Regions from separate parts of the Paenibacillus hamazuiensis genome, predicted to be linked through region 3. Evidence: riboswitches for the same ligand, from Rfam matches in the RefSeq annotation. Region 3 holds a riboswitch; each other region holds the start of a gene.
What was found. Region 3 has a riboswitch for cyclic di-GMP ahead of MYS68_RS02520 (transglutaminase-like domain-containing protein). Riboswitches for the same ligand answer to the same signal wherever they lie in the genome.

Region 1: another riboswitch for cyclic di-GMP. It lies ahead of MYS68_RS12790 (Spo0E family sporulation regulatory protein-aspartic acid phosphatase); the one in region 3 lies ahead of MYS68_RS02520 (transglutaminase-like domain-containing protein).
Region 2: another riboswitch for cyclic di-GMP. It lies ahead of MYS68_RS12490 (GTP cyclohydrolase II); the one in region 3 lies ahead of MYS68_RS02520 (transglutaminase-like domain-containing protein).

The regions. Positions count from the first base shown of each region.
Region 1 is NZ_JALRMO010000001.1:2,920,885-2,930,723, reverse strand. It holds gene MYS68_RS12840 (ABC transporter permease) at 1-235, shown strand, start outside; gene MYS68_RS12835 (ABC transporter permease) at 232-1,401, shown strand; gene MYS68_RS12830 (ABC transporter ATP-binding protein) at 1,419-2,459, shown strand; gene MYS68_RS12825 (ABC transporter ATP-binding protein) at 2,446-3,465, shown strand; gene MYS68_RS12820 (hypothetical protein) at 3,462-3,836, shown strand; gene MYS68_RS12815 (hypothetical protein) at 3,838-4,314, shown strand; gene MYS68_RS12810 (sugar phosphate isomerase/epimerase family protein) at 4,311-5,141, shown strand; gene MYS68_RS12805 (phytanoyl-CoA dioxygenase family protein) at 5,288-6,115, opposite strand; gene MYS68_RS12800 (helix-turn-helix transcriptional regulator) at 6,305-7,192, shown strand; gene MYS68_RS12795 (NHL repeat-containing protein) at 7,220-8,128, shown strand; cyclic di-GMP riboswitch class I at 8,217-8,274, shown strand; gene MYS68_RS12790 (Spo0E family sporulation regulatory protein-aspartic acid phosphatase) at 8,413-8,622, shown strand; gene MYS68_RS12785 (carbohydrate ABC transporter permease) at 8,809-9,795, shown strand; gene MYS68_RS12780 (carbohydrate ABC transporter permease) at 9,813-9,839, shown strand, end outside.
Region 2 is NZ_JALRMO010000001.1:2,846,613-2,856,451, forward strand. It holds gene MYS68_RS12460 (MFS transporter) at 1-119, shown strand, start outside; gene MYS68_RS12465 (tetratricopeptide repeat protein) at 210-2,669, opposite strand; gene MYS68_RS12470 (PaaX family transcriptional regulator C-terminal domain-containing protein) at 2,753-3,553, opposite strand; gene MYS68_RS12475 (YbhB/YbcL family Raf kinase inhibitor-like protein) at 3,687-4,643, shown strand; gene MYS68_RS12480 (extracellular solute-binding protein) at 4,791-6,119, opposite strand; gene MYS68_RS38835 (zinc ribbon domain-containing protein) at 6,235-6,606, opposite strand; gene MYS68_RS12490 (GTP cyclohydrolase II) at 6,628-7,383, opposite strand; cyclic di-GMP riboswitch class I at 7,606-7,701, opposite strand; gene MYS68_RS12495 (aminoglycoside phosphotransferase family protein) at 7,792-8,655, opposite strand; gene MYS68_RS12500 (hypothetical protein) at 8,781-9,839, opposite strand, start outside.
Region 3 is NZ_JALRMO010000001.1:621,761-631,599, reverse strand. It holds partial or broken gene MYS68_RS02545 (DUF6359 domain-containing protein) at 1-2,030, shown strand, start outside; gene MYS68_RS02540 (hypothetical protein) at 2,102-2,716, opposite strand; gene MYS68_RS02525 (collagen binding domain-containing protein) at 3,166-6,774, opposite strand; gene MYS68_RS02520 (transglutaminase-like domain-containing protein) at 7,024-7,824, opposite strand; cyclic di-GMP riboswitch class I at 7,839-7,929, opposite strand; gene MYS68_RS02515 (class D sortase) at 8,017-8,715, opposite strand; gene MYS68_RS02510 (NAD(P)/FAD-dependent oxidoreductase) at 8,891-9,839, opposite strand, start outside.

The sequences.
Region 1 (9,839 bases), 2.3 Mb from region 3:
CACGATCGGCTGGACCCTTCCGGGCATCATCTCCGGCGAAGCGATCGTCTCCATCGTGCTCAACATGCCGACGACGGGGCCGATTTTGCTGAAGGCGCTTATGTTTCAGGATATGTATTTGGCCGGCAGCTTTCTTCTCATCTTAAGCGTGCTGACCGTGGTCGGGACGCTGCTTTCCGACATCCTGCTGGCCGTCGTCGATCCGCGTATCCGGTTTGGAGGGGTGCAGGAATGAACGCGATCGTAAAAAAAGTCATCGGCGGTTTCCGCAGCAAAACGGGAGCGGGCAAACGCGAAAGAAATACCGCCGGGCAGGATATGTACGAAGTTGCTTCGCAGTGGCAGCTCATGTGGTGGAAGTTTAAGAAACACCGGATGGCGATGGTCGCGGGCATCGTGCTGATTGCGTTTTACCTGATGGCGGTGTTTTGCGAATTTTTAAGCCCGACGCTTCCGCTTGAACGGTTTACCGAATACAAAAACGCACCTCCTTCGAAAATTCGCTTTGTCGACCAAGAAAACGGCTTCAGCTTGCGTCCCTTCGTTTACGACATCAAGATGCAGGTTGACAAAGAGACGTTTCGCAGAACGTTCCAGGAGGATACGTCGAAAAAGTTCCCGATTTATTTCTTCGTACGCGGGGACACGTACAAATTTTGGGGACTGTTCGAAACGAACGTGCATTTGTTCGGCCTGCAGGACCCGAAGGGGCCGCTTTTCCTGATGGGAACCGACGATCTCGGCCGCGATTTGTTCACGCGAATTTTGTACGGATCGCGCATATCGCTTTCGTTCGGCTTGATCGGCATCTTTTTTACGCTCATTCTGGGTTTGCTGCTTGGCGGACTTTCCGGTTATTTGGGCGGAATCACCGACACGATCATTCAGCGTCTGATCGACCTGCTCATCTCCAAGCCGACGATTCCGCTCTGGATGGCCTTGGCCGCAGCCTTGCCCAAGGACTGGACGCCGCTGCAAATTTACTTCGGCATGGTCCTGATCATGTCGATCATCGGCTGGACGGGACTCGCCCGCGTCGTTCGCGGCAAAATGCTGTCGCTGCGTGAAGAGGATTTTACGATGGCGGCGCGGCTTGCCGGGGCCAGCGACATGCGGATCATCACAAAGCATCTGCTGCCGTCATTTGCCAGCTATATCATCGTCAATGTCACGCTGTCGATTCCGGCGACCATACTCGGGGAAACGTCGCTCAGCTTTCTCGGCCTCGGGCTACAGCCTCCCGTCGTCAGCTGGGGCGTGCTGCTGCAGTCGGCGCAAAATCTGGAGACGCTTGCGCACCATCCTTGGCTGCTTTGGCCGGCCGCATTCATCGTGGTGACGGTGCTGATGTTCAACTTTCTCGGGGACGGCCTGCGGGATGCCGCGGACCCGTACAAGTAAAGGAGGACTGCCCGCTTATGGAAGACAACGTGATTTTGGAAGTAAAAGGGTTAAAAACATACTTCCACCTCGATGAAGGCGTGCTCAAGGCGGTGGACGGGGTGGACCTCAAGATCAAAGAAGGCAGGACGCTCGGCATCGTCGGGGAGAGCGGTTCCGGCAAAAGCGTGACATCACAGTCGATTTTGCGAATCGTCCCGAACACGGGCAAGGTGGAAGGCGAAATCGTGCTCCGCCGAAGAAAAAACGGCCAAACCGAGACGGTCGATTTGGCCCGCCTGGAGCCGCAGGGCAAGGAAATCCGCTCGATTCGCGGCGGGGAAATCAGCATGATTTTCCAGGAGCCGATGAAGGCGTTCTCGCCGATCCATACGATCGGGAACCAGATCGTCGAGGCGATCCTGCTGCATCATACGGAGGATCCGGCGGAGGCGAAACGGGTGGCGATCGAGACGCTGAAAAAGGTCGGCATGTCGAATCCGGAGCAGCGGTTTAACGAGTACCCTCATCAGCTGTCCGGCGGCATGCGGCAGCGGGCGATGATCGCGATGGCGCTCGCGTGCAACCCGTCGATTCTGATCGCCGACGAGCCGACAACGGCGCTCGATGTGACGGTGCAGGCCCAGGTGCTCCAGCTTATCAACGATCTGAAGGCGAAGATCGGCACCTCCGTCATTTTCATCACCCACGATCTGGGGGTCATTGCGGAAATGTCGGACGACGTCGCCGTCATGTATCTCGGCAAAGTCGTCGAGTATACGGATGTCGATACACTGTTTCACGGCGCGCTGCATCCGTACACAAAGGCGCTGCTGCATTCGATCCCAACGCTCTCGAAAATGAGCCGGCGCCTCGATTCGATCGAGGGTACGGTGCCGTACCCGATGAATTTGCCGAAGGGATGCGGGTTTTATTCGCGCTGCAAGATGGCCAAGGACGGAGTTTGCAATGTGGACGACGTGCCGATGGTCGAAGTGAAGGAAGGCCACTTTGTGCGGTGTGTGCTGGTGGAAAATCAAGAGACGGCGGAGGTGGGAAGCCTGCATGGAAAGCGGTAGCCGCATTTTGGAAGTGAAGTCGCTGAAGAAATATTTTCCGGTCAAAAAAGGGTTTCTGAAGCGTACTGCCGGATACGTGAAAGCGGTCGACGACATACACCTGCATATCAAGGAGGGAGAAACGTTCGGGCTTGTCGGGGAGTCGGGCTGCGGCAAAACGACGCTGGGCCGGTGCATTCTTCGTGCTATAGAGCCTTCCGAAGGATCGGCACTGTTCAAGGATCGCAAGGGGAGCGTGGTTGATATCACCAAGCTCGATCACAGGCAGCTGCGAGCGATCCGCCGGGATATGCAGCTTATTTTCCAGGACCCTTACTCGTCGCTTAACCCGCGCATGACGGTGATGAACATCATCGGCGAGCCGCTTGTCTGCAACGGCATCGCCAAAGGAGAGGAGCTGCGCGAGCGGGTGAAACACCTGATGGAACTCGTCGGGCTGAACAGCAGGCATCTCGAGCGTTATCCGCACGCGTTCAGCGGGGGGCAGCGGCAGCGGATCGGCATCGCCCGCGCGCTGGCGACAAACCCGCGGTTTGTCGTATGCGACGAGGCCGTCTCCGCTCTCGATGTGTCCGTCCAGGCGCAAATATTGAATCTGCTGCAGGATTTGCAGGAGCAGCTGCATTTGAGCTATTTGTTCATTTCCCACGATCTCGGCGTCATCCAGCATATATCCGACCGCGTCGGCGTCATGTACGTCGGGAAAATGGTGGAAATGGCCGGCACTGACGAGCTGTTCAACCATCCGAAGCATCCGTACACGGAGGCGCTGCTTTCCGCCAAGCCGATTCCCGATCCGAGGGTCAAATCCCAGCGGATCATCCTCGAAGGGGAGGTGGCGAACCCGGCGAATCCGCCTTCCGGCTGCTATTTTCATCCCCGCTGCAAATATGCGAAGGACATCTGCAGGAAGCAGCAGCCCGAATGGGCGGAGGTCGGCAAGGACCATTACGCCGCCTGTCATTTGGCAGGGGAACTGAATCTGCAAGGAGTTTATGCGCGATGACGAACGTATGGCTGATATTGCTCGTGACGATTATATTTATTTTTGCGTTTATGATCGTCTCTATCTGGATCATGAACAAGTTCATGAGAATGTATATCGGTACGAAGCACCGGCAGTTGGAGGAAATCGTCACGACGAAAAAGGTGCCGGAAAGCTGGCTGCGCAGCTTCGAAGGGTGGAACGGGAGCATCGGCAGCGGGCGTCCTGCGGAAAGAGGGATCGGCGACAAGGAATTGCGGACCTGTTTGAAAAAGCTGGACCGGCTGACGCGTTACGTAAAAAAAACGAGCCTCGTACAGGATGAGGACACCCGCCGAATGCTGCTTGCCGATCTGGAGCAGATCCGCGGTGAAATGGGGGGAAACGGGTGACATGAAGTCCGAACCTTCCGCAAGTAAAAAATGGATAGCCGGTATTGTCGCAGCCAGCTTGCTGAGCGCCGTTTCCGCGGTGCTCGGACTGCTCAATTGGATCATACTCAGGGAAGCGGAACAAACGATCGTCGTCCGCAGCTCTATAAGCCGATGGTCCTGGCAGGCGATCGACAGCTTTTCTTTTTTGCTGCTCGGCATGGCTTGGCTGTCGTTTGTTTTGTTCGTGCAGCACTATTTGATGAAAGCGCCCGATGTCCGCAGCTTATGGGGCCGGGCGCTGTGCGTGATCGGCGCTCAGACGCTGCTATTGTTCGCCTGCCGTTTGGCGGCGACCGCACTCGGTCCGGCCGGAACCGGCCTTTCGCAAACCGTTATTCTGATCGCGGAAGGAGCTCTGGGAACAGGTTTGTCGTACGCGGGCATCCGTTTGTTGAAAAAGGCAGGTCATCCGAATAACGGGAGGGAGCTTGTATGATGAATGTCGGCGTCGTATCGCGGAGCTTTCGGGAGCTGACCAATGAGGAGGCGGCGGGGCTCATGGCGGGAAACGGGTTCAAATGGACGGAGCTTTGTTTTTCCCAGACGGACTCCAACTACTGGGTGTATAACGGAAGATCGGATTTAACGGATTTAACCGACGAGAGGAGCAGCAGCATCGTCGATACTTACCGGAGCCGAGGCGTCGAAGTGACTTCGATCGGCGTGTTTACGAATTTGCTGGAACCCGACGACCATGAGCTGGAGCTCAATTTGGCCTATTTCGAGAGGCATATGCAGATCGCTGCTGCGAACCGGATTCCATATGTCGCGACGGAATGCGGGTTTATCAAGGGAAATCGCGGGGTACAGGCCGACACGTACGAATCCGCTTTTCAAAGGTTGGTTGGCAGTTTCAGATGGCTTTGCGCCAAAGCGGAGCTTTACGGCGTATACGTGGCGCTGGAGCCGTGCGTGCTCGACGTCGTGCCGAGCGCGAAGCGGACGGCCGATTTTATTGACCAGGTCGGCTCGGAACGGGTGCGGGTGCTACTCGATCCCGCCAATCTGATCGCGAACAGCTCGGAGGAGGATATGTTCCGCTACCTGGCTCCGCATATCGCCTACTTCCACGGCAAGGACCGGAAGGTGAACGACGCGTATGGCCGGGCTGTAGGCGACGGAGACATCAATTGGCCGCTTTTTTTGCAGCTGTATCACCGGCATACGGAAGGTGTGCCTTTTATCCTGGAGTACGTGAACGCCGGCAACTTTTGCGAAATTCGCGACCGCGTGCTGGCATACGATCGGGAGGCACTGGGGTGAACGAGCTGCATTGGGGCGGCTTGTGAGGGGCAACGAAAACGGGGAACGGCTGAAATGCAACATGGGAAAACGTGAGGGGAGAGTGCAAGAGGGAGGAAGCGGACGGGAAATCCGCTAATCCTCCCTAATCGGATCAAACCTCCTCACTACTTTACCCGGTACGCCTGATAAGTGACCGGGAACTCGTCGCCTTGCAATATCTCGCCGGCCGGCACGTGCACATGGGCTTCCATCGGATGTTTGCCGGTCGGCACGTACCGGGTGTGACCCGGCATGTAATGAACGGCGATGGCCCGGCGTTTTCGCTCGGAGCGGTTGTGCGGGCTGCCGTGCCAGGTCAGGCTGTGGTGGTAACCGACCTGGCCTTTTTTAATTTCGAACGGCACCGCTTCCACCACGGCGCCTTCCGGCAGCAGGTGCGGCGCTTGGTGGTACGGCTTGAAGTCGGGCGTGCTCGCCAAATACTTTTGCTGATCGCCCCACTTGTGGCTGCCCGGCACCATCCACATGCAGCCGTTTTCGATGGTCGCGTCGTCCAGAGCGACCCAGGCGCTGACCAGATCGGCAGGTTGGATAATCGGCCAGAGCGGGTGGTCCTGGTGCCATTTCGTCGGCCCCCCTGTAATCGGCGGCTTATATTGCACCTGGTCGTGCCATATGCGCACCGTATCGGTCCGCATCAGCTGGGCGATTTCTTCGCAAATGCGCGGGTTGCAGGCGTGTTGGAAGAAGGCGTCGCTGGCCATCCATATGTTCACGATCTGTACGACGGTTTCGCGGCTTGTGATGGACATTCCGTAATCGGCGCCGCCATCCAGCAAATTGCGGTTAAGCACCGGCTGTTTTACGGATTTGCCGGCAATCACCAAATCCAGATCCTCACGCAGACGCTCCACCTCTTCGTCGCTGAGAACGACATCGCCTTTAAGAAAACCGTTCTCGTCAAATTCTTTTATTTGCTCGTCGGTCAACATGGCAATCATCCTTTCCGAAGGTTAGGTTTCGGTAAGACTTACAATTTGAGAATAGCAGGAAATCCGGTTCATTGTCGTTAGAGCTTTCGCAACATAAGTTGCACTTTTCACACAAGTTGTCTGCTGCAACGCTTTTTGCATAAATTGTCTGCTATAATATGGAAGGATGTGAACAAAGGAGCTGAGAACATGCAGAGTCATGTCCATGTCGGGCCGCTTTCCGCGCTCAGGCCCACCGTCAATTTTGCCAACCGCATGAGCACTTCGCCGAGGCAGGAGTGGGGACCGCGCATCATACCCGACTGCCAGCTGCTGTACGTCATCTCCGGACAGGCGGAGCTTGCGCTCGGCCCCGAGCGGTTTCTTCTAACCGCCGGAGACTGCGTTTTTTACGGCTCAGGCAGTCCGCACCGGCTGATGTCGTCGGAGTCCGATCCGTTCATGTTCGCAAGCATCCACTTTAACTGGGACAGGGAGTCGCCGGAGCCGGTACACCCTGTTCCGGGAATCGTCAATTGCCGGTTCGAAGACTTGTCCACGCCCGCAGCCGCTTATTTTGTTCAAGTAAACGAATACGGGGATATCGCCATCCCTCACCGGTTTGCGATCCCGAATCTGGAAGGGCTGTTCATGCAGGTGGTGCGCGAATACCGGTTGGAGGAGATCGGATACGCGTCCACGCTGCGGGCGCTGTTGACCCAACTGCTCGTCGTGATCGTTCGCCATCAGATCAGCGGGCTGCAGACTTCGGCCGACAGGAGAAAAATTGCTCCGGCCCTGGAGGCGATACGGAAGCATCCGTACATCAGCTGGAAAACGGAAGAGCTGGCCGGCATGTGCGGCTATCATCCGACTTATTTCGCTGCGCTGTTTCGGGAAACGGTCGGACATTCGCCCAAGCATTACCTCGTTCTCGAGCGCATACGGAAGGCGAAGCAGCTGCTGCTTGAAGCGGAAACGGTCGAAGAGGTGGCCGAGAAACTGGGCTATACGAGCATTCATTATTTCAGCCGCAACTTCAAATCGGTGACCGGACTTACCCCGTCAGAATTCAGACAGCAAAGCGTCGAGCTGTAACCATAAAAATTTGGAGGTCAGATGCAAATGAAAATCGGTCAAGGCGAGTTTCAGTATGAAGTCGTAAACGGCTGGGCACGGCTGCCGGAACATGCGTCATTCGGCTATACCCACGGAATAGTTGTCGATTCCGAGGACAACGTGTACCTATTTCACACAGGGGCTCCGTCTTTGATGAAATTTGACCGCGAAGGTCGTTATTTGTCCGGCTGGGGAGAGTTTCCGGGAGCCCACGGATGTCTCCTGCACGAGGAGGCGGACGAAGCTTATTTATATTTGACCGATACAAAGCTGGGGATTGTGGTCAAAACGACGCTGGACGGCAAAGAAGTGCTGCGGATCGGTACGCCGGAAATGGAAGGAGTGTATGATACGGAGCGCAGATTCGTTCCGACCGACGTCGCCGTGGCGCCGAACGGCGATATTTACGTGGCCGACGGATACGGACAATCGTGGGTTCACCGATACGACCGACGGGGCGAACGCATCCAATCGTGGGGCGGCAAAGGATCGGAGCCGGGCCAAATGTCGTGTCCGCACGGCGTATCCGTATGTCTCCGGGGGAAAGAACCCGAGCTTTATGTCGCGGACCGCGGCAATAACCGGATTCAGGTTTTTACCTTGGACGGCGTACACAAAAGGTTTGTCACGGACGATTTAGATATGCCGTGCAGCTTTTACTTCCGCGGCGGGGAAACGTATATTCCGGATCTTCACAGCAGAGTCACGATTTTGGACGGCGGCGACAGGCTGATCGCCCACTTGGGCGAAGATCCGGAAGCTTTCCGCCAGACGGGCTGGCCGAATTTGCAGAAATCGTATTTCCGGCCGGATAAGTTCAGCTCGCCCCACGGGATTTGTGTAGATTCCAAAGGCGATGTGTATGTGTCCGAATGGATTTCGGACGGGAGGGTGACGAAGTTGAAACGAATGTAAATAAAATATTTTCGAAAATTCAGAAAAATGATAGCGCTTACTAGTAAAAATATGTTATTATTTTTGTAGAATTATATTATCGCTTAAATCGTCGAAAGGGCAAAGCCATTGAAAAATGGCGGCGCAAAGCTACAGGGGCTAACGTTAAGGGACCCCCATAAGACATTATCTCCAGCAGCAAAGTTGATCTTCGCTTTTTGGGGGTTCAAGCTAACAATGCCAGCCAGCTGCCGAATCGAGCATCCTCCGCCGATTTATGCGAATCATGCAAAGGAGGCAGTGTTATGTTGTCCGAATCGCTCCGAATGTATTTGCTGATGGCGGAAATCAAAGCTTTAAAACAATGCATAATCGACCGATACGAGCAGTGCGGAAACTTTCGTGACCCTGTCCTGCTTAAGCTCAGCCAAATTTTGGACAAAAGGCTGAACCGGCTCAGCCGGTCGCAGCTCAAGCAGCGATTGCAGGCGCACGCTGTCTTGGAGCATCGGTAAAGCTAAAAGGTACGCATAGCGGAACATTGTCTGGAATAGAAGTCTGAGAAATCAGGCTTCTTTCTTTTTTGTCCGGCAACTGCGGTTTAAAGTAAAAAAAACACACCGCATTGTAAAAACGCGATTCTTTCGGCCTTAATTGAGAGCGGTTACAATGTAGCTATGACAAACAGGAGGTGAAGAACGTTGAATCCTGCGACTTGGGGGAATAAAGCGGGAAATGCTGCACAGACCGCAAAACCGGCAACGGCGTCCCGCTCCATGGGCAGCTTTCGAAGACGGAAAGCGTTTTGGTGTTATTTGTTTATTTTGCCGCAGCTTTTGATGTTTCTTGTATTCACGCTTTATCCGATCGCGATGAGCTACGTTTACAGCTTTTACCGCTGGAACGGATACGGGCCGCTTGAGGAATTTGTCGGGTTTGGCAATTTTGTGGAGACGGTGTACGACCCGGTTTTTTGGAACGCGTTCAAAAACAACTTTGTTTTTATGGTCTCGTTAGTTTGCGTGCAGGTGCCGCTCGCGCTTATCCTCGCGATCGTTCTCAATTCCTCATGGCTTAAAGGTTCCGCCGCTTACCGGGCGATCTTTTTTCTGCCGGTCGTGACGACTACGGCGGTGGTGGGGCTGGTGATGCGGTTTATTTTCGGCGCCTACAAGGGGCTTGTCAACGAGGTGCTGATCAAGCTGGGCTTGCTCGACAAGCCGGTCGACTGGATCGGCTCCATCGATACGGCGCTGCTGATCGTTATCGTGGTAGGAATATGGAAAAGCTTCGGGATGAAAATGATCTATTGGCTGGCCGGGCTGCAGTCGCTGCCGAAGGAAATTTATGAGGCGGCCCGCGTGGACGGAGCAAACAGCCTGCATCAGTTCCGCTACATTACGGTGCCGCTGCTTCTTCCGGTGGGAAGCGTCATCGTGCTTCTATCGGCCGTTAACGCGCTGCACGTCTTCGATCTGGTCAAGGCGATGACCGAGGGCGGACCGGCCTTTGCTACGGATATGGTCGATCTGTACATTTACCGCTACGCCTTCTCGAGCGCCGGGGAAGCGAGAGTCGGGTTTGCTTCGGCGGCGGGCATTTTTTACGGCATTGCGGTGCTGTTCATCTCGCTGCTACTCGGCGCATTGGTCAAAATGACCGGTGGCAAGTCATCGCAAGGACATTGACATAGGGGGAGAAGCTCATGCATCTGCAGGGAATATATCGCGGG
Region 2 (9,839 bases), 2.2 Mb from region 3:
TGCCGCTCATCGGGCTGCTGGCGATTTTCCTGCCGTCGGACCGCAAGCTGAAAATATGGGCGGAAGAGGCGGAGCGCAGCCAAGCCGCGAAGAGCGGATCGGGCAGTTCCGGCGCTTGAAGCCGAAAAAGGGATAGGTTTTTCCGGAGCTCTTGCTCCGGCATGCCCTATCCCTTTTGCTGTTTTATGAATGCTCATATAATACCTAGTTCATCGGCCGGCTTGCCATATCCACTCCCCATCGTGCACAAAATTCGCCTTGACTCTGGCCAGTCTCATGCGCGGCAGCTTCGACCCTTCTTCCCAAGCCTTCTGTTCCGACATGACCATCGTGCGGAAGTTTTCGCTTTCGATCGCCAAATACGGAATCACGTTCCCTTCGTCGGCGGAAATCAGCGCATACACCCAGTCGCCTTCCGTCATCGTGCCGTGGTATGCCTTACCGCGATGCTCTTCCAGCCAGCTCTTAATCGTCTCAGGCAAACGGGGATCATCGATCTGCAGATCCTCATAACGTACTCCGTAACCGTGATAGACCCTTGGGGATACAGCCCCATTCGAGACTGCTCCCTTGGCTGCAAGCTCTTCCAATACCCGTTTGGCCTCGTCTACCTGGTCTCCGCCCGGGTACCGCTCGACGACCTGTTCGAGCCACTTTTTATCCCCGCTATGGTAGTACATCAGCATGAGCGCATCGTCGGCCAGCTCCGAATCCGGGTAACGCTCAACGAGCTGCCCGGCGTACTTCATCACATTTTCGTTCAGCTTGGATCCCGGCAAATGAAACGACACTTCCGTGCTGTAATGGCTCAACTTGCTATAAGTGAGCGCCGTGGAATAAAGCGTTTTTGCCGCCGTATTGCCGCTTGCCTGCTGCAGGTCGATCGCGGCGAACTTGTCGACCGCCTGAAACAAGTGATTGAACCTTCCGATGTAACCGTCCAGCGGTTCGTAGTATTCCATTTCCTTGATATGGCCGAACCAAAAGAAATTTTGACGTTCGCCCCGCCACAAATGATTGTAAAACAGCAACGGCTCGCGGTAAATCGCCGCGGCAAGCGCATATTGGCGGTCCGCCTTGTCAGCGGGGGACGCCGCTCCTTCGACTTCCTCCGCAAGCTTCGCCATCCGCTCCGCCAGAACAAGCTGCGAACGAACGTGCTCCCAGAACGGGTACTTATCCTGCGGCAGCAAAAACTCCGATTGCCCATCCGTGAGCCGGGGTGCGTACGCCTGAGAAAACAGGTCCTGACCTCCGTAGGCATCGATGAAAGCGCGCAGCGCATTCGCCGCTTCCCGATATTTTCCCGACCGCAGGGTCTCCACCGCCGAGGAATATTCGATCCACGGCTTCATCCAGGAAGGCAGCCGGTCTGTATGGACGCCGGCCAGCTTGTCCCCGGGCATCTCGACATCCAGCACGAACAGCAGCATGCCTCGGGCATCGTATCCGAGATCCCGGTCTCCCAGCCCCACCGCCCGGTTCAGCCAGTAAAGCGCATTTTCGCCGTCCCCGGTAAGCTGGTAACAGCGGGCAAGCCGGTACGCGGCATCGTCGGCAGACGGATGGTTCGGATACCGCGTCAAAAAATCAAGCCAGCGATCGATAGATTGCTGCGGGTGCTCATGGTCGATTCCGTCCGGGCTATACCAGGTGGCTTCGTCCTGCCAATAAAAATACGATTGGCCGCGAATCGATTCATACAGCCGGACACCTTCGGCCAGATTGCCGGAAGGGTACAGATCCGCGAGCACTTTCTCCACCCTTCCGTTCAACGGAAGGACGAAGCCGTCCCGCTCGCCACTGCGATAAAGCCTCCCCGCCGCTTCCTGATCGCCGTGGAACAGCACAAGATACTGGTCGATATTCTGTTCGATGACCGGGTCGCTTTCGGTGGCGGCGATATTTTTCACCCACTCCAGCGTCATCTTGTCTACATTCCGGCTTAACGCGGCTTGTATGACGGCTCGCCTCTGCGCCTTCGTAAGCTCGAAGCCTTCATAAATCCGGATCAGATCGGCGCCTTCCCGGCTGTTAACCAAATAATCGAGCACGCCGTCGCCTTGCGGCTTGCCGGAATAGGATACAAGCCATAAACCGACCTGATCCGGGTCAAGCCAGCCTTTGTTGTGCATGAGGCCGAGCAGCACCTCGGTCCCTTGGCGGTTGGCCGACGCGAGCCGCTCCAGAAGAAGCTGCTTCTGATCGCTGCCCAGCGCGCCGGCGACCAGCTCGAAGTACGCTCTCCTGTCGTAAATATCCGCGGGAAATGCCCGGGTCCAGTCCAAAAGCACGTCGACCAGACGCGAATCGTTCCAAAGCAGCGCCACCTCCGCCCAAAATCTCCAGTCGGGAGGCAAGCTGTCGCGTTCGGATACGGCATTCGTTTGACCCCCGTCATTCTTCAAAGTGAGCCGCTGCCGTGCTGTGCCGATCAACTGCTCTTTCGCAGCAGTCAGCTGTCCGGCCAGCTCCGGCGGGATCGACCGGTCATGCTCGTACGCCGCTTTGGCATCGTTTACCGTGCGGGTCAGCTCCTCCGGCCAGCCGGGATTTTGCGCCATCTCCAGCGCCGGCTCGGACGTCTTGAGCGCTTCGGCCGATGTGATGCCGGCCGCCGTCAGTGCCGCCGCGAGCGTCAAAATAACAAACCGGGGAGCTTGCTTCATCGTCTTCACCTTTTCCTATAATTTTCCACCATATGTTAGACGACGATAAAATAGCCGAAGTTGCAGCCTGGCCCGGAAAAATTTCAATTCCCTCTCACGAACCGCGCGTAGTAGGAGTTATCCGGTATCGCGCGGATAAGCCGTTCTGCCAGGTCATTCATGCGGGAGAGCAATCCGCGGGCTGGCCAGGCCGCCGGAAGCAGCTCGTCCGGTAGCATCGGATCGATCAAATAAAGCTCGCTGATCGCCTCCCCCAGCTGCAAATAAGCGACAAATACGTCCAGCGGCTCGGGCTCGCCGTCAAATATGCGGTTAACGACGGGTTCGAACTCGCTCACCAGCCAGCGCTCCTTCTCCCCGTACGCCGCAGCTACATCGCCGAGGCGCCATATACCGGCGGCCGCCTCCGGCGATAGTCCGCTCCCTTCCAGCCCGGCGCCGCGGAACACAGTGACCTGCTCTGCCGCATCATGTTTGGCGATCAGCTCCGCCACCTCCGCCTGGTATGGCCAAGGCGCCAAATAGACGCCGCCATGCAGCAGGCCGAAGCCCGTTTGCAGCAAATCTGCGCGGAATTGATCGCGCTTGCGGCGAAGCGCTTCGGGAAACTCCGCCAAAACCAGGTGCCATTTGCCGTCCCAAATTTGCCCGTACAGCCCGGGCTTCCTGTTGATGGAGCGGATAAAAGCTCTCCCCGCATCCGTGATCCGGTAAATGGAACGCGACGGAGAGTCTACGTACCGCTCCTTCTTTAAACGGGACAACGCATTGCGTATGTATGGCGCGGAATACCCCCTGCGCTCATAAATCCTGATCAATTCGTGAGGCTCCAGATCGTCAGCCCGCGACAGCAAAAATAAAACCTGTTTATCGATGGATAACAAATTTGTCCCTCTCCTTGACAAAGGCAACATTTGGTTATAACATAAATATCGTCGACAGATCATTTTATTGTTATATCGGTAGATCTACCCTATCTTATTGTACAACAAAACCAAATACGAGGAGAGGTTAAATATGTTGAACATTTATAAACGGAGCACTTTATGGGCCGGAGCGCTGCTGCTCGCCTTGTCATCCCCCGCTGCGGCAGGCGCGGAAGCCGTCAAACCGGCCGATACTCAGAAGGACGTCATGAAAAACGTCGCCTCCTACCAGCAGTGGAATACTCCTTTCAAAATCGTCTATAACGGCAAACCGCTGCAATCCCAGGGAATCATGATCGGCACCCGCATGCTTGTCCCGGTCCGCGAGCTGTTTGAAGCCGCAGGGGCCGCAGTGACGTGGGACGCGGATACGCAAACCTTGCATGTCCAAAGGAACGGGCTCTCCCTTGCCCAAAAGCTCGGGCAGCGTACCGTCATCGTCAACGGTACGTCTTATGAACTGGACAACGAATCGCTGCTCGAAAACGGCAGCTTCATGGCATCGGAGAAAATTGTGCCGCTTGCGCTCGGCTCGGAGCTCCGGTGGGATTCCGCCGGAAGAACGCTTGCGGTGAATGCCAGGCCGGACCACGAGTCTTTCCACATTAAGTCTGCCGCTTTTAATGCAAATGAAGATATTCCCGTGCAATACGCTCACGGCGGCGTCGCCGGGGGACGGAACATCAGCCTCCCGGTAAGCTGGGAAGGCGCTCCGCAGGGCACCAAATCGTATGCGGTCGTCATGTACGATATCCACCCGATCGCCGACAATTTCATCCATTGGAGTGTACTTAATCTGCCGGCTTCGACGAACCGGCTGGAGGAAGGCGCCGCAGGCCATCTGCCGGAAGGAACCGAATTAAACGCCTATTTCGGCATGGAACCTCCGCGTTATTCCGGCGACCACCTGTATCGCGTCGTTGTATTCGCCCTCGATACCGAGAAGCTGGAGGTCGCAAACGCACCCGTATTTTTCGAACAGCTCGAGCCGATCCTGAAGGAGCATACGCTCGCTTTCGCCGAACTGGACGGCTTCTTTAAGCAATAACGGAAAACCTTCGGGCCCGTCTTTCGGTGCAAAGTAACTTTGCAAATTAGGGCGGGTCTCCTCCTACTCCGCCGCATTCAGCAAATGCAGCAGCAGGCTTCCATGAAGCTAAAAAGAGCCCGGCCTAAGCCAAGCTCTGCACTATTCCTACTTCGCCGCCGCTTTGGCCGCCTCGATATCTTTGGCCGCCTGCTCATTCGCCTTGCGCAGCGCCGAATTGACGTCGGACTTGCCGAGAATTACTTCGGTAAAGGCGGCGTTCAGCTGCTTGTCGGCGAGATCCTCGTATACGTTTCTTTGCGGGATCGGTGCCGGTTTTGCCGGATAAAACGCCCTGATGTTTTTCCCCTTTAACTGAGGTTTGCTTTCTCCGAAAGCAGCGACGATTTTTTCGCTGTTTTTGATAACCGGAAGCCCGGTGCCGTCTTTGGCGAATTTGAGCTGCATCTCCTCGCTTGTCAAATAGGCGAGTATTTGGAAGGCGGCTTCTTTGTTTTTACTGCTGCTGACCACGCCTGCATACGTCGGATACATTTGCGAGCCAGTCCCCGGAGCTTCATTAAATGTCGGAAGCGTGACGGCGTCCAGATTCATATCCTCCGGAGCGGCAATCATCGCGCTGTTAAAATAAGCATACATGGCGAGCGTGCGGCTTTTCGTAAACAGATCCAGCTCGTTCGGCTTCTTGTCCTTCAGCTCCGCTCCGGGCACCATGTAAAACCGCGTATAATTTTCAATCAGCCTGCGGAACGAATCGGTCGCGATTTGCGGAGTATTCGTTTTAATATCGACATAAGGCAGTCCAAGCTGGTTGGTCCGCATCATATGGCTGGTCGACATCATCAGACCGTAGTACTGCGTCCCTCCCTCCACGCGCGTCATTTTCTTCGCCAGCTCATACGTTTCGTCCCACGTCATGCCGTCCTTCGGATAAGGAACGCCGAATTTGTCGAATAGGTCCTTGTTATAGATGAGCGTCTCCGCCGTGGTGAAAATCGGCAGCGCATACATGCCCCCGCTGCTGAAGTTTTTCATATACTCCACCATCGTCGGTTCCAGCCGGTTCAAATCGAAGTTGTATTTTTTGATCAGATCGGTGTGGTCCATTTGAAGCTTGTAGTTCGGAAATTGCGGCAAAAAGGCGATGGACAGCAGCATAATATCGATATCATTGCCCGATGTTATCACACCGTCGATCCCGACGTTTTTATCGTAAGGAATAAACTTCGGCGTAACGTTAGGAAACTTCGCTTTTATCGCATCGCCCATCAACTTGTTGAATTCGTCTTCGGTTGTCGCATTATTCGGACGGTAAAAGGTGATTGTGACAGGCTCGTTGCTTGAAGCCAAATCCTTCACATCCCCCGACTTCACCCCCTGATCCCCTTGAGAAACGCCGCCTCCACCCCCGCAGCCGGCCAAAGAAACCGCAGCAGCGACGGACAGCGACCAAGAAACCGTCTTCCGCCATGACATGACATTTCCCTCCCCTTCTTCGTAAAAGCGCTTTCAACATATTGTACCAAGGGAGGGCGGCGGTTTCGTTAGCGGATATTAAGAAATTGTTGTCTATTCTTCATTTCCTCGCCTATCATCCGAATAAAAGGTCCATGATCGTTCCCAACCTTCCCGATGTATGTCCTCTCAGCACATCGGGATTATACACCTCGACAAAACCGCAATTCGTACAAGACACAAATAAAAAATGGTTATACTCAATATCAAAAATTTTGCTCAACCCTGTTCCGCTCATGGAAACTTCTTTGGTTAAACATTCATTGTGGTTGCATTTCGAGCACCGGAACTTGTTCATGATGATTTCTTCGATGCTGGCATGCATAATTGCCTGATCGACAGAATTCGTTTTTGGTTGAACATGTTCGGGCAAAACCTCGTGTTTGCACTCCGGACAAATATTATCGACGAGTTCGACTTCGCAAGAGAACCACGGGCATTGAATCATAAGCCGTCCCTCCGTTTTGGATTATCCTCGCTCGATATTTTGAATCATCATTCCGGTGGTTAAATGGCCGGATTTTGCGATTTTCGTCGCCAAATAGCGAACGTTATGCTTGGATATACTGCCCCATATCGAAATATGACGATCGGTCGACAAGCCCTGCTCCCGCAGCGATTCCAATTTTTTCGGATTGTTTGTGATCAAAGTGACCGGCTTTGAACGTAACCCCCGAAGCACGCGGATGGCTTCGTCATAAGAACGTTGATCGTCCGCAAAGCCGAGACCGTGATTCGCTTCCACTGTATCGAAGCCTTCTTCCTGCAGCAAGTATGCCAGTGATTTGGCAAAAAGCCCGATTCCGCGTCCCTCGTGGTCGGCTAAATAAAAAAGAGCGCCGCTGCCATTGTCCGCGATCATACGCAGGGCGCGCTGCAGCTGGTAACCGCAGTCGCAGCGCTTGCTCCCGAAAATGTCCCCCGTATGGCAAATGCTGTGCATCCGGACAAGCGCCTGCTGCGAATGGGAGAAATCTCCGAAAACAAGCACGGAGGATTGCTGAAATGAAGCAAGCTCCGCCTTCGGCAGCATGTCGAGCAGGTCTTCCTTTTGCACATCGGTTTTTTCCGTGTTTAACCAAGTGTACCATTGAAAGGTGATTTCCCTATCTTCGAGCTGAACGGGAAGCTGAACCGGACCGACCAAAGCGATATCCGAAGCTCCCGGCTGCGTTAAAATGGTCATCTTGTCCGCCAGCATTTCTCTGACTAGGCTTGTTTGCATCAACGTTCCGCTCCTTGTATAAGATGGCTGCTGTTTGCTTCCGCAAAATCGTGACGGACCCGTTTCACTATGTGCTGACCCATGCTCTTAAAACAAAAAAACTTTGCGATCAACGATATTTGCGACAAAAAAATCCCCGCCATCGTTGCCGACGACAGGGATGGAGATATAAAACATCACGAAGAGACCGCAGAGACGGTCCTTCCGGGATTCTCCAAACGATACGGCAACTGGCTGGCATCGGACTGCAGCACCTGCAATCCCTTAGCCCCTGTAGCTTTGCGTCGCTAATTTTCACTAGCTTTGCCTGTTCGATTTCTCCAAAACACAAACTAAATATAAACTACAATACCTGAAATTACAAGGGTCATCCCCAAAATTCATCCAATATTTACTTGGAAGCCAGAGTCACAATCCAAGAAAGCTTTCATTCAAGTAGATGTTTTTTTTCAACATGTTTCTTACTCTTGCCGCGGTTTCTTTTCCTTTGATCAGATTAAACATTCTGTGCAGCAAGACCCATCTCAGACAAGCCATTGCTTCGAATAATTCCAGTTCATCCGCTTCATATCGAGTTGCCGCCAACAGGGCCGAACGGTAAATCGAGCCGTTTCTTTCACTCACAAACACGGTGATCAAAACGATCGACCAAGCCAGATCGTACCTCGGATCGCCCATTTGTCCATTCGTCCAGTCAATTACGGTATACCTTCCTGCGGTTTCCAAAATATTGCCTAAATTAAAATCTCCATGAATCAATTTATCCTGTTTCATTTGGCTTTGCTTAACGAGTTGAAGGAGCAAGGGATGTATATCTTTATGTTCTTCCACTCGCGGATAAAAATAAGTTACAAAGTCGTATTTTCGAACGATGCTTTCGTCCAAATCTTCAAGCGGGAACTTGTGAATGCCGGTCAATATTTTCGCAATTTGAGCAAATAACGACTTGTTCACTTTCCTTACTGGTTCGCCGTCAAAACTTGTTAACAATACCTGGTTATTATTGTTATCCAGTCCCCACCCCAAAGGTTCCGATACCGATAACCCCCGGTCAAATAATGCCTGCAGCAGCTTGTACTGATTCTCGATACTGGGCTTCGATGACCGGTTCCATACTTTGAGCACATAGTCGGCTCCTTTTAGACGAATTCTTGTCACTTCAGCCTCGAGGCCGGGAGCCAAAGGGATTGCTTCAATTGAGTCGCTTGACGAGAGCAGCACATCAACAACCCGGCTTTTTTCTTTCCAACGGATGCCGCTGATCGGGTTCATGGCACAAAATCCACCTCAATCTTTCCTTCTGCTATCATTGATTAGAATGTCTAGTCTTTCTATGATTCTTTCGTCGTTTTGAAGTTTTTTCCTTAGTTTGTAATCGATGCTGCTCAGTCCAAAAATCATAATTGAAAAACGTCATAATCTTCCGGTAATTTTGAAGCGGAAGGCTTATTTTTACAGGCATTAATAATTTCCAGCTTTAGCTTAAGATCGTACATTTCATTACATTTCTCAATAATTTCTTTTAATGGTTCAACGAAAGCCATTTCCGATTCCAGATATATAACTACCATGTATACAGCCACTTTTATTTGTTCAGAAATCATATATTGGCATAGCTGCTTTTCAATCCCGTGCTTTAACTTTTTATTTCTTGCCAGCTTCACTTCGATCAATAATCTTTCATTCGATCCCCTGCTTAATTTAAAATCTACAGGTCCTCTTCCTGTGTTTGCTTCACGAGATATATTAATATTATTTAAACTAAAAAAAACAAAGGAAATACCAAAAAACAGGTTTTGAACCGACGCTTCATCCCTTGGTTCCTGCTCGTTATCCCAAAGTAATTTGTAAATACCACGATTCATAATCGAGTGTTGAAAATATTTTATTCCTTCCCGGACTGTCCGCTCAAAATTATCGTCTTTTGAATTTTTGGTTTTTGACAGTCTCAGAAATTCTTCCTCTATATCAGTGGGCATCAAATCAGTATAAGTATGTAAATTAATTCTAAGTTGTTTAAATTGGGTATCTGTCATCGTTTTAAAGCAAGAGTAGTATAAGGCGACATCCAAAAAATCAACATCCTGAAAACAATTATTATAAAAAAAATCAAACTTAAAACGGTTTATGTCTTCAAGGCTCCAATCCTCATCCTCGTCAACGAAATTTTCAAAAATGGCTTCATTGGTATCCGTATGTTTAAAAAACAACGCTTCATTATTTTCTTTCCAGAATTCTTCATCGGCTTCTTCGCAATACTCGATAATGTTATACAGAGCATACTCGTGCAATGGAGTTAATGTATGTATAAAATCGTCTCTCGTCCAATAAAACAATTCCTCAACAGCCTTTATACACTTTGCTTTCCTGCTAAAATAGACCAGTTCCGGAAATATATCCGAATACAGGTCATCAAAATTTTCATCCAGATCCTTTTGAATGTCCATATAAAAGTG
Region 3 (9,839 bases):
CGAAATATTTGCGTGAAGACAATGGCGGGAAGAAGACAACCTATGACGGCTTTAAGGGCGAAGCGAACAACGCAACGTTCCTCGTTCAAACGGTAAAATGGCTGGCGAATCACGAGAGCTACACCTCGCTCACACAGGTAGCCGGGCTGCAGCTCGATCAGCCGACGACGCTGCTCCCGTTCGAAGAGCCGGCGCAATCGACCGAACCTAAGCCCGAACCTTGGTCCGCTCCCGATCCGGGATATAAATGGTACGATCCAACGACCTTCAAATCCGGCTCCTACGGCTCGACTCAGCAGCCGCCGGTTCAAGCGCAGTATTCGTTTGTGCGTCAAAGCACGCTGCCGAATGCGCAGCAGTTCCAGATCCGAGTTACGGCGGACAATATGCTTCCGGGACAGTCGGTTTCGAACTTGTCGGTCGGCATCTACCTTTCGGGCGGCACGCAGGTCGCCAAGTTCCAAAATGCCGACGGCACGTGGCCGAGCAGCTACGGCTACAGCACGGCCTTCTCCATGACCGCAAACGCATCGGGCCATGCCTCCAAGGAGCTGACGGTACAGATCAAGCCGGGCACAACCGGACAAGCCAGCCTGCGGCTGAAGGTAGACGGCAACAACGAAATCACGGAAGCCGTTTCGATCGCCGACGTGCCTGCCGAGCCGCTCCCGCCGGATCATCCGAAGGTGCCGGACCGCATCGCGATCGCGGACGCGCGCCAGAAGGCGGACGGCACCCTCGTCACGATCGAGGGCGTCATCACGTCGGAGCCGGGAGCGTTCGGCAGCCAAGGTTTCTACATGCAGGACGATTCCGCCGGAATCTACATCTTCCAAAGCGCGACCGGCTATCATGCCGGAGATGTCGTATCGGTCAGCGCCAAGAAAGCAGTCTTCAACACCGAGCTGGAGCTCACCGATCCGGTATGGATCGAGAAAAAGGGGACATCCCCGCTGCCGGCTCCGCTGGAGCAAACCTCGCTTTCCGAGGTAAATCAGGGCAAGCTCGTCAAACTATCGAACGTCAAGGTTTCCGGCTACAAAACGGCAACGCCGTCCGGTTCCTTCGAATTTGACGTTACCGGCGGCGGAACGACAACCCACGTGCGGGTCGACGGCCGCACCGGCATCGACATGAACGCGTTTGTCGCCAAGTTCCCGGAAGGCAGTCTCGTCCATATTGCCGGAATCTCGTCGATTTTCAAAGGCGTGTACCAACTGAAGCCGCTATCCATGGAGGCCGTTCAGCTTGCGGATGCGACTCCGCCGACGACTTCCGTGCAGACGGACGGCGTCACCGGAGAACAATACAACAGTAAAGACGTAACGCTCACATTTACCGCTGTCGATCCGGACAACGGCTCGGGCGTACAGAAAACCGAATACCGTTTGGACGGCGGACCTTGGACCGCAATCAGCGGACCGGTAACCGTTTCGACGGAAGGAAAACATATGATCGAGTATTACTCGACAGATAACGCGGGCAATAGCGAAGCCGTGAAGAGCATCGTCATCTGGATCGACAAATCGGCGCCGGTCATCACCTACTCCGGCAGTTTGACGGTGTACCAGACGGATGTTTCCGTCAGCTTGTCGGTTTATGCCGCAGACACTCTGAGCGGCGTGAAGACCGTCAGCTACACACTGGATGGGAAGTCTATCCTGTCGCCCGAGTTCATCAAGCCGATCAATCTGGCTGCAGGCAGCCACGAGCTTGTCGTGACCGCCGAAGATATGGCCGGCAACCGTTCGCAAACTTCGCTGACTCTAACTGTGGTGATGGACATCGCACATTTGGACGAGCTGATTGCGTACGGCGAAAATAACGGCTTTTTCAAGAACCACGGAGCGGCGCAAAGCCTGCTCGCGAAAGTGAAAAACTTGCAGAAAGCGGCAAGCGAAAATGATAAAGACCTCAGCAAGAAGCTGGATCAACTGGTGAAGGACATCGCCAAGGATAAAGGGAAGCTGATCGACAGCGGCTTTGCCCAGCTCCTGCTCGATGATCTGGCGCAGCTGCAGTTGAAATAAGAACCGGATTTAGGCGATGAAGCTAATAGGCTTCATCGCTTTTTTTTGTGCCGCCGGCAGATCCCCGGGTTTTATTGTATTTTCACAAGCGATCTAACAATCATATCTCCAATATGGTCAATTTCTTTTTCCATTTTAAAATTATTAATGGGCACAACAACGAAACGATTGTAAAAAACGTTTAAATCATCAGGGATGGGATTGATTGTGAGTTGCACCGCAAAATGAATGGGTTTATGGAGAACCACACCTACTCTATCCAATTTTTTCGTAATTTTTTCAAAAAGTGGAGAAATCATTTCGTCGGTTAAACCATCTAAGATGCTTTTTCCACCAAAAGGCTGATTCCACCACCACGAGTAAAATGAGTCCCATATGTCATTTAAGGCACAAATTCCATTCTCGCTATCCTCAAATAGTTGAGAATAAATCGTCTTATCCTGCACTTGAGAAACGTCCCATTGAACGAAGGAAATCGCAGAATGATCTAGCTCAATCAGTTTGTGTTCCCAAAGCCGATGAAGTTGCTTTCGAAACTGTTCGTATGTCAGAAATCCATCTCCGGTATATTTATAAAAAGGGAATACCCGTTTATTATCCGATTTATTATGATAAAGACCGTAAATATATAATAATAAATTGATAAAAAATGAACTTTGATTCGAAAGAATAAGGTTTTTCCGCATAAAACACAACCTCCGCATTTAAAAAGAACATTCCTTTAGGAATGTTCTTTTCATACTGTTGTTACGTTTGAATAAATGAAATTTCACATCCATCTTCAATAACCCATTTATTCCCGCAACATATTTTCCTGTTTCGTTATCATAAATAACTATTTCTCCACTAAAAGTATAATAGAGATTCCAACTGGGAACAACATCCCACGTAAGAAATTTTCCGCTACTCGCATAATTTAACCTAACAACATCACCATCACCTTTGCATGTTGTATTAATATGAATTTCACCAGTATCGGTGCATTGGCTAGTCTCTGACAGGACTGCCCCAGAAGCTTATACTTGGTAATAGTCAAACAAAAATAGTAGAAACTGTAGATAATCTTAATGGGCACAACAACGAAACGATTAAAAATGCCAGCCCGCCGGTAAACTTCGGCGAACTGGCATTGGATTTACTCGCTTCTCAGCAATCTTCTTCTCAGAACGACTCCCAGTAAAATCAAGACACAGCCGATAATTTCAACATACAAGCTGCTGGCTTCCCCTGTCTGAGGAAGAGTCTCTTGTTGTTCTATCTCTTCGACAGGTACAGTTCCAAGCGGAACTTCCGGCACATCGACGTCAATAAGGGTTTCCGTTTCGCTGCCCGGTTGTGTGCCGGCGGGTGGAGCGCCTTCCGGCGGCAATTCCGTGTCGACTTCAATAAAAGTATCCTGTCCCGGTTCCGGGGCCGGCGACGGCTTCGGTGCTTCACCCGCTGCCGGTGCGGCCGGCGGAATCGGTGTCCCCCCGCCCCCCGTCGGCGTTGTGCCGGACGGCGATGTCGATGGCGTCGACGTGTCGCCGCCATCCGACGACGAGTCCGGCGCCGTTGACGGCGGCGTCACCGGCGGCGTCACTGGCGGCGTTACCGGCGGCGTCACCGGCGGCGTTACCGGCGGTGTCACCGGCGGTGTCACTGGCGGCGTCACCGGCGGTGTCACTGGCGGTGTTACCGGCGGCGTTACCGGCGGTGTCACCGGCGGTGTTACCGGCGGCGTTACCGGCGGCGTTACCGGCGGTGTCACTGGCGGCGTTACCGGCGGCGTTACCGGCGGTGTCACCGGCGGCGTTGCTATCCTGGTGTTCGGTACGGACAAAGTAAATCCGGCTGTAGAATCGATCTTGACCGAATGCTCGGTTGGGTCAGGCAAATAACCGTCCGGAGCTGCCGTTTCTTTTATGACGTAATCTCCAAGAGGCAGTTGTTTAAATACCGCGATTCCGGTTGAATCAGTTGTAAGGGTGCTTATCAACAAATCCGACGAACCGGACTTTCGGTACAACTCGAAGGTCGCCCCGCTTAGCAGAAGGCTGCTGTCGGCCGAGTCCACTTTTTTCACCGTGAGCGAGCCTCTTATGCCGCTGCCCGTGCCGGAACCGCTTGATACGCCGACCACGATGTTTTTCGTCGTTTCCTTGGTCACCGCGATAACATTGTTACCGCTAAAGCCGACTTTATTCGAGACGGATTCTTTGTCGTTCGCAACAATCAGAGACTGGTACTGCAAAATATAAGCGGACCTGATCTCGCTTGCAAAACGCAACTCGAAGCTCGTCTTCCCATCATCGTCCGTCTTGAACTCGACCGTATAGTCCGTCCCTTTAACCAGTTCCGTTCCCCGGGTCACATTTCCGTTCGCGGCCACCGCCGCGGCAAACAAATGAAAGGAATCCGGCAGCAAAAGCTGGTTTTGAGAAGGCGTGTCGATGAGTTTGGCATCGGCTACCGTGGATTGTCCGCGGTTGATATAGACGGTCCAATCGATTTTGTCGCCGTTTTGCGCACCGTTTTTGTTAACATACTCTCCCCCGTTGGGGATGTTAACCGAACCTGTCAGGTTCTTGGAAACGGGTCGCGTTCCGTCAAACAGCTTGGCCGTATTGCTGATCTTGCTGTCAATCAACCGCCCGTCCAGGCTCGCTTTAAATTCGATTAAATACGGGTCGGAAATTGGCTTCAGGAACGTCACGACCAGCTTGTTGTCGCCGTTCACCGTGTAGCTGTAGTAAGTGCTGTCCACGACCGTACCTTGGGACGGATTTCCGTTCGCCGGGATAATCATGTTGTACAGTACGAGGGAGCCGCCGACAAACGTTTGCCCCGCTTCCAGCGAATCCTCCACAACGGCGTTATCCAGAGATTTGCCGTTGTAGTTCACTCCGATCGTCCAAGTCAGCTGCTTCGCAGCGGCATTGTAGGTGCCGTGTTTGAACCCGTTATTTTTCTCTTCATCCCTAGGGATAAACTTGGACGTTACCGTTTTGGTGCGTTTTACAGATGAACTGTCGGTCCAATCGACAACGGCTTCGTTGACGAAATCCGTCGTGCTGCCCTCCGGTCTGATCCAATCCTGGTTAAATTCCGTTTTGTAGCTGATCGACACCGGTCCGGAAAGATCATTGTTAAATGCAATCGTAAAACCTTCCTCCACCGGAACGCTGCTATCCGGAATGTAATCTGCCGGACTGCTCAATTTCCCCGTCCCATCCGTAATCACCAAAGTGTCGGGAAGCCATTTCATCCCTCCGTTAGGGAACCTGTCCGTAAGCGTAACGCCGCTCATCGGCTGGCTGTCGCCGTTTAACACAATGTTCCAGGTTACCGTTTTGGCTTTGTAATCAACTCCGTAGACGCTTTTGACGACAACCGCCTGAGTGATATCACGGGTGGCGGTACCGCTTCCTCCACTTGCGGAGGTAACCTTGTTCGTAATTTTTGCGTCATCGATGACCCGGCCGACCGCGCGGGTTTGGTAAATGATTTCGTACGCAGAGGTTACGGCATGGTTGAATTGCAGCTTGAAGCCGTCCTTGCCCGCAGCGTTTTCCGGAGTCACCGTGTATTGGCCGGCGGGACCCTCGGTCAGCTCGCCGCCCCGCGTCTCTTTGCCGGACGCGTCCAGCGTAATCGGATAAACATGAAGCGAACCCGCAACCAATTGCTGCGTATCGTTGAACAAATCGGTTAAGACCGCATCCGTTTGCGCTATCGTCTTTTCGTTGTAATTGTATTTGACGGACCAACCGACGGTTTGCGTCTTCGAATCATAATCGGTTGTTGACTTGGCCAACGCGCTTCCGTACTGAACGTTAACGGTAGCCGTTGCACTCGCCGGCGTTTTGTTACTGCCTGCGAATGTTGCCGTATTGATAAACGAGACTTTATCCATATCGTTGATCGGCGTCGTAAACCGGATGCGGTATGCATTCTGCATAGGGTCGTCCTTAAAGCTGACTTTCAGCAAATTTCCGGTCGTATCCACCGTATAACGATCGGGTGTCACAGGCGCGCCTTGGCTTACCGTTCCGTCCAGATTCACATTCAATTGATAAACGGCCACTGTGACCGGCGCCGAAAGCCCGGCCGGAATCGGATCCGTTACCACCGCGTTTTGCACGGAATCCAGCATCTTGTTCACGTCGACGGACCAATTGATATTTTTGGCATTAAAGCCATCGGGTGCGCCGCTTTTATCTATCGTCGATACCGCGTTTGGCTTGAATCGAAGCGTAAACACCTGATCGCCGCCGTGGACCGGAATGACGATTGTCTGGGTGGTGCTTCCCGTTATTTGCTTAACGTCGAATTGCGTGTTGAAAGTGAGAATGCCATGAACGTAGGAATGCGATTCGATGTAGTCGTTAAAAGTCATCGCGACCCGATGATCGGCTGCAGTTACCTGAAACGTTCCGACATCGTCGTCATCGATTTTCAACAGACCTCCAAAATCGTTAAACAATAAAAATTGCTGCGGCAGCGAAAACGTAAATGTATCCCCCGCACGGTAGCCATGACCGTTTGGCAGCGACCACGCGTAGTCGAGCCGTACCTTGGAGCCCTGCTCGTAAACGTTGTCCGTTACTACCTGACCTTGGCTGTCGTAGACCGCCATCGTCACGCTGGTCAAAATGTTTTCCGGAATAGCCGAAGCTCGGGCCACAGCCAAGCCGAATCCGTTCAAAACTTGCATTAAAATCATAAGTGCGACCAGCATTGTGCTGATCTTTCTCTTTAGCATTTGCTTCTCAACGCCTCTCCTTCTCCTCTTCGTCCCATTTTTTTCTCGGTCTAGTTGCCTTATTTAAGATACCGATTGTTCCGGTCATGTCCGTTTTTCCATCCGTCCCCCTCCTTCTGCATAAAATTGGATTTTTAAGGCCCCTGTAGCATTCTAAAATATGGATCTGAACTTTTTCTAAACAACGCAAAAAAACCGCCTCGAAACAAAGGCGGGTATCGGTATTCGGGATGTTTGACAAGCGGCGTATCAATATATTTTGCTGACGGTATAATCCTTCGCATCTTTTACCAACGGAGTCTCTTGTCCGTTTTGCAGTCGGACGGCGTCATATGTAGTATCGATGGTGATCCACTCGCCGCTCTCTTTCAAAAAAACTTGATTCCAAGCGTGGTATGTATCGGGCGCTTCGTTGGCATACCCCATAACGAGACGGGTCGGAATGTCGACACTTCTCGCCATTGCGGCAAAAGTTGCCGCAAAATCGTAACAAATACCTTTCGAAGCATCGTAAATTTCGTCGAGCTGAGGGAGATAACCGGCATCCACGCCGCTCGCTTTCTCGTAATCATATGTAAAATGCTTGGTAATATAAGCATAGATTGCGGCAACTTTGTCTTTGTCCGACCCGCCGCCGGCAGTTAATGCCTTGGCTTCGACGACCGGTTTCGATTCCGGCTTCCAATCGATCATCGGGATAGATTGTAAAAATACGGCATTTTCGTTATCCAGCTTTAAATCCAAGCTTTCCTGCGCGATGACTTTATATTTGCTGCCTTCCGCCGCCTCCGCAATCAGAACGCTGTAGCTGCCGTTTCCAAGCTGCAGCGGATAACGTCCGCCTTTGACCAGCGCATAATCATATTTAACGCTCCCTTTGGCAATGCGGACTATCGCTTTCGCGTCTTTATTGTCGGGATAGTTCACCGTAATGATTCCTTGACCCAGAGAGCTTTTGTCGATGACCGCCGAAGCGGCTTCTATGCCTTGCGGCGCAGCGATCAGTAAGAACAACGCCGACAACACGGTTACGAGAGCCCTGGAAAGCATAAAAAAACTCTCCTTTCGGTAACTGGCTGCCATCACAGCACGAATGCTGCGGAAGGCCCTGTAGCTTTGCGTCTTTGGCTTTCGCCAAATTTGCCTTTATCGGTGGAAAGAACCGAAATCATATATGAATGATGAAGAAACTTGTCTTATTTTGTAATGTACCACATATTCAAAGCTTTGACCAGAAAAAAATTATTTCCCGTCTTCAATCAATTTTCCTTTGACCGCAATTCGGTGGGTCGGGTTTTCCATAGGGTGGCAGGTGATCAAGGTAATCTCCCGGTCTTTGCCGTTTCCTTTCAACACCCAAACCTCCTTCGGCAAAACGTACAGTTTTTCTTCAACTTTGTAACGGTAATTGCGGCCGCCTGCGTCCACCTCGACGATATCTCCCGCCTCGACCTCGTCCAATCTGTTGAAGTTTTTTCCGTAGGTCAGATTCCTGTGCCCGGCGATCGCATAGTTGCCGACAGCTCCCGGTCTTCCGGTATTCTCGATGCTGGCAACGGAGATTTTCATATTTTTTGCCGTCGCCCCTTTGAGGATCGGCAGCTTCAAATTAATCTTGTCTATGACCAGAACGCCCTCCACGTTTTCGTCCGCAACCGGGGTTTGAACCGGAATCGGAGCTGCAGGTTGTTCCGCGCGCAAAGGCATAAGCGGAGCGCCGGAGAGCAAGCGTTCTTCGGGCACGGGCGCAGCGGAGACATCGGGCGCCGGCCCCGTCTCCGGCTCCGTTCGATCGAGAAGCAGCAGGTTACTTTCCCACTGCGCCAAAATTTTTTGCTGCAGGTAGCTCTCATAGCGGTCGTTCACCGTAGGATAAGCGAGCAGACCGATGCCAAGGATCATGCATGCGGCCGGAATCATTTTCTTTATCGTTGCACGCAACCTGCCTCTACCTCTCATGCTCTAATTTGTTTCGGTATTATTCGTTCCATTCCCTTTTGCGGGCCGGACCTCCGTTTTCTACCGGAAGCGAAAAACCCGGGATCTTCACTTTTTTCATAGTGTCGTCTCCCGGGTCCAAAAATAAGCATTCAATTCCGTCTTGTTGCGAACAGGTTTAATAAGCGAGCGAGAACAGCCCGTTGATGTGCGACAAATACCGCACGTTGCTCGCTTCCTTCATCAGCGATGCCGGCGTGCCTTTCAGGCGCAGCTGGCTCCCGCCGATCGTGCCGATCGCGTCCTTGCGTCCAAGGCTGGCGAGCGTTCCCGAGAATACCGGCTTAAACTCCTTCAAAGGCAGCCCTTTGAATTCGGCGTACAGGTTGTAGCCGACGGTTTCGCCCATCTGCCATGCGATCTGCGCGCTTGGCGGATACGGGCGGCCTTCCGGACTCATCACGACGGCGCTGTCGCCGGCCAGGAAAACATCCGGATGCGAGGTCGACTTCAGGCCTGCCGTCACGGTGGCGCGGCCGCGGTTGTTCTCGATGCCGGAAGCGGCTACCACGCTGTTGCCCGTGACGCCGCCGGTCCATACGAGCGTGTTCGTCTCGATCGACGTGCCGTCCTTCAAAATGACATTGCGGCCCTGCACTTCCGTTACGGCCACGCCGGTCAAAATTTTGACGCCGCGTTTTGTAAGCGATGCATGTGCGCGCTCCACAAGCTCCGGCGCAAAACCCGGAAGAATGGCAGGGCCCGCTTCCACGCAGTAAAGCGAAATGTCATCAAAGTTAACACCTTTTTGAATGCACAGCTCCGGAAGCGTATCGACCATTTCCCCGATCAGCTCGATGCCGGTCAAACCGCCTCCGCCGATCACGAAGGTTGCATCCGCTTTGTTGCCGGATTCGCGGTACGCGTCGAGACGTGCGGCCACATGGGCGCGCACGCGGTTTGCTTCCTCCACCGACTTCAGCGTCATGCTGCTTTCCTGAAGACCGGGAATGCCGAAAAACGCCGTTTCGCTGCCGAGCGCGATGACGAGCTTGTCATACGCCGTAGTCAAACCGCTGGCAAGACGCACCTGCTTGCCGTTCAGATCGATGCTCTCTACAGAATCC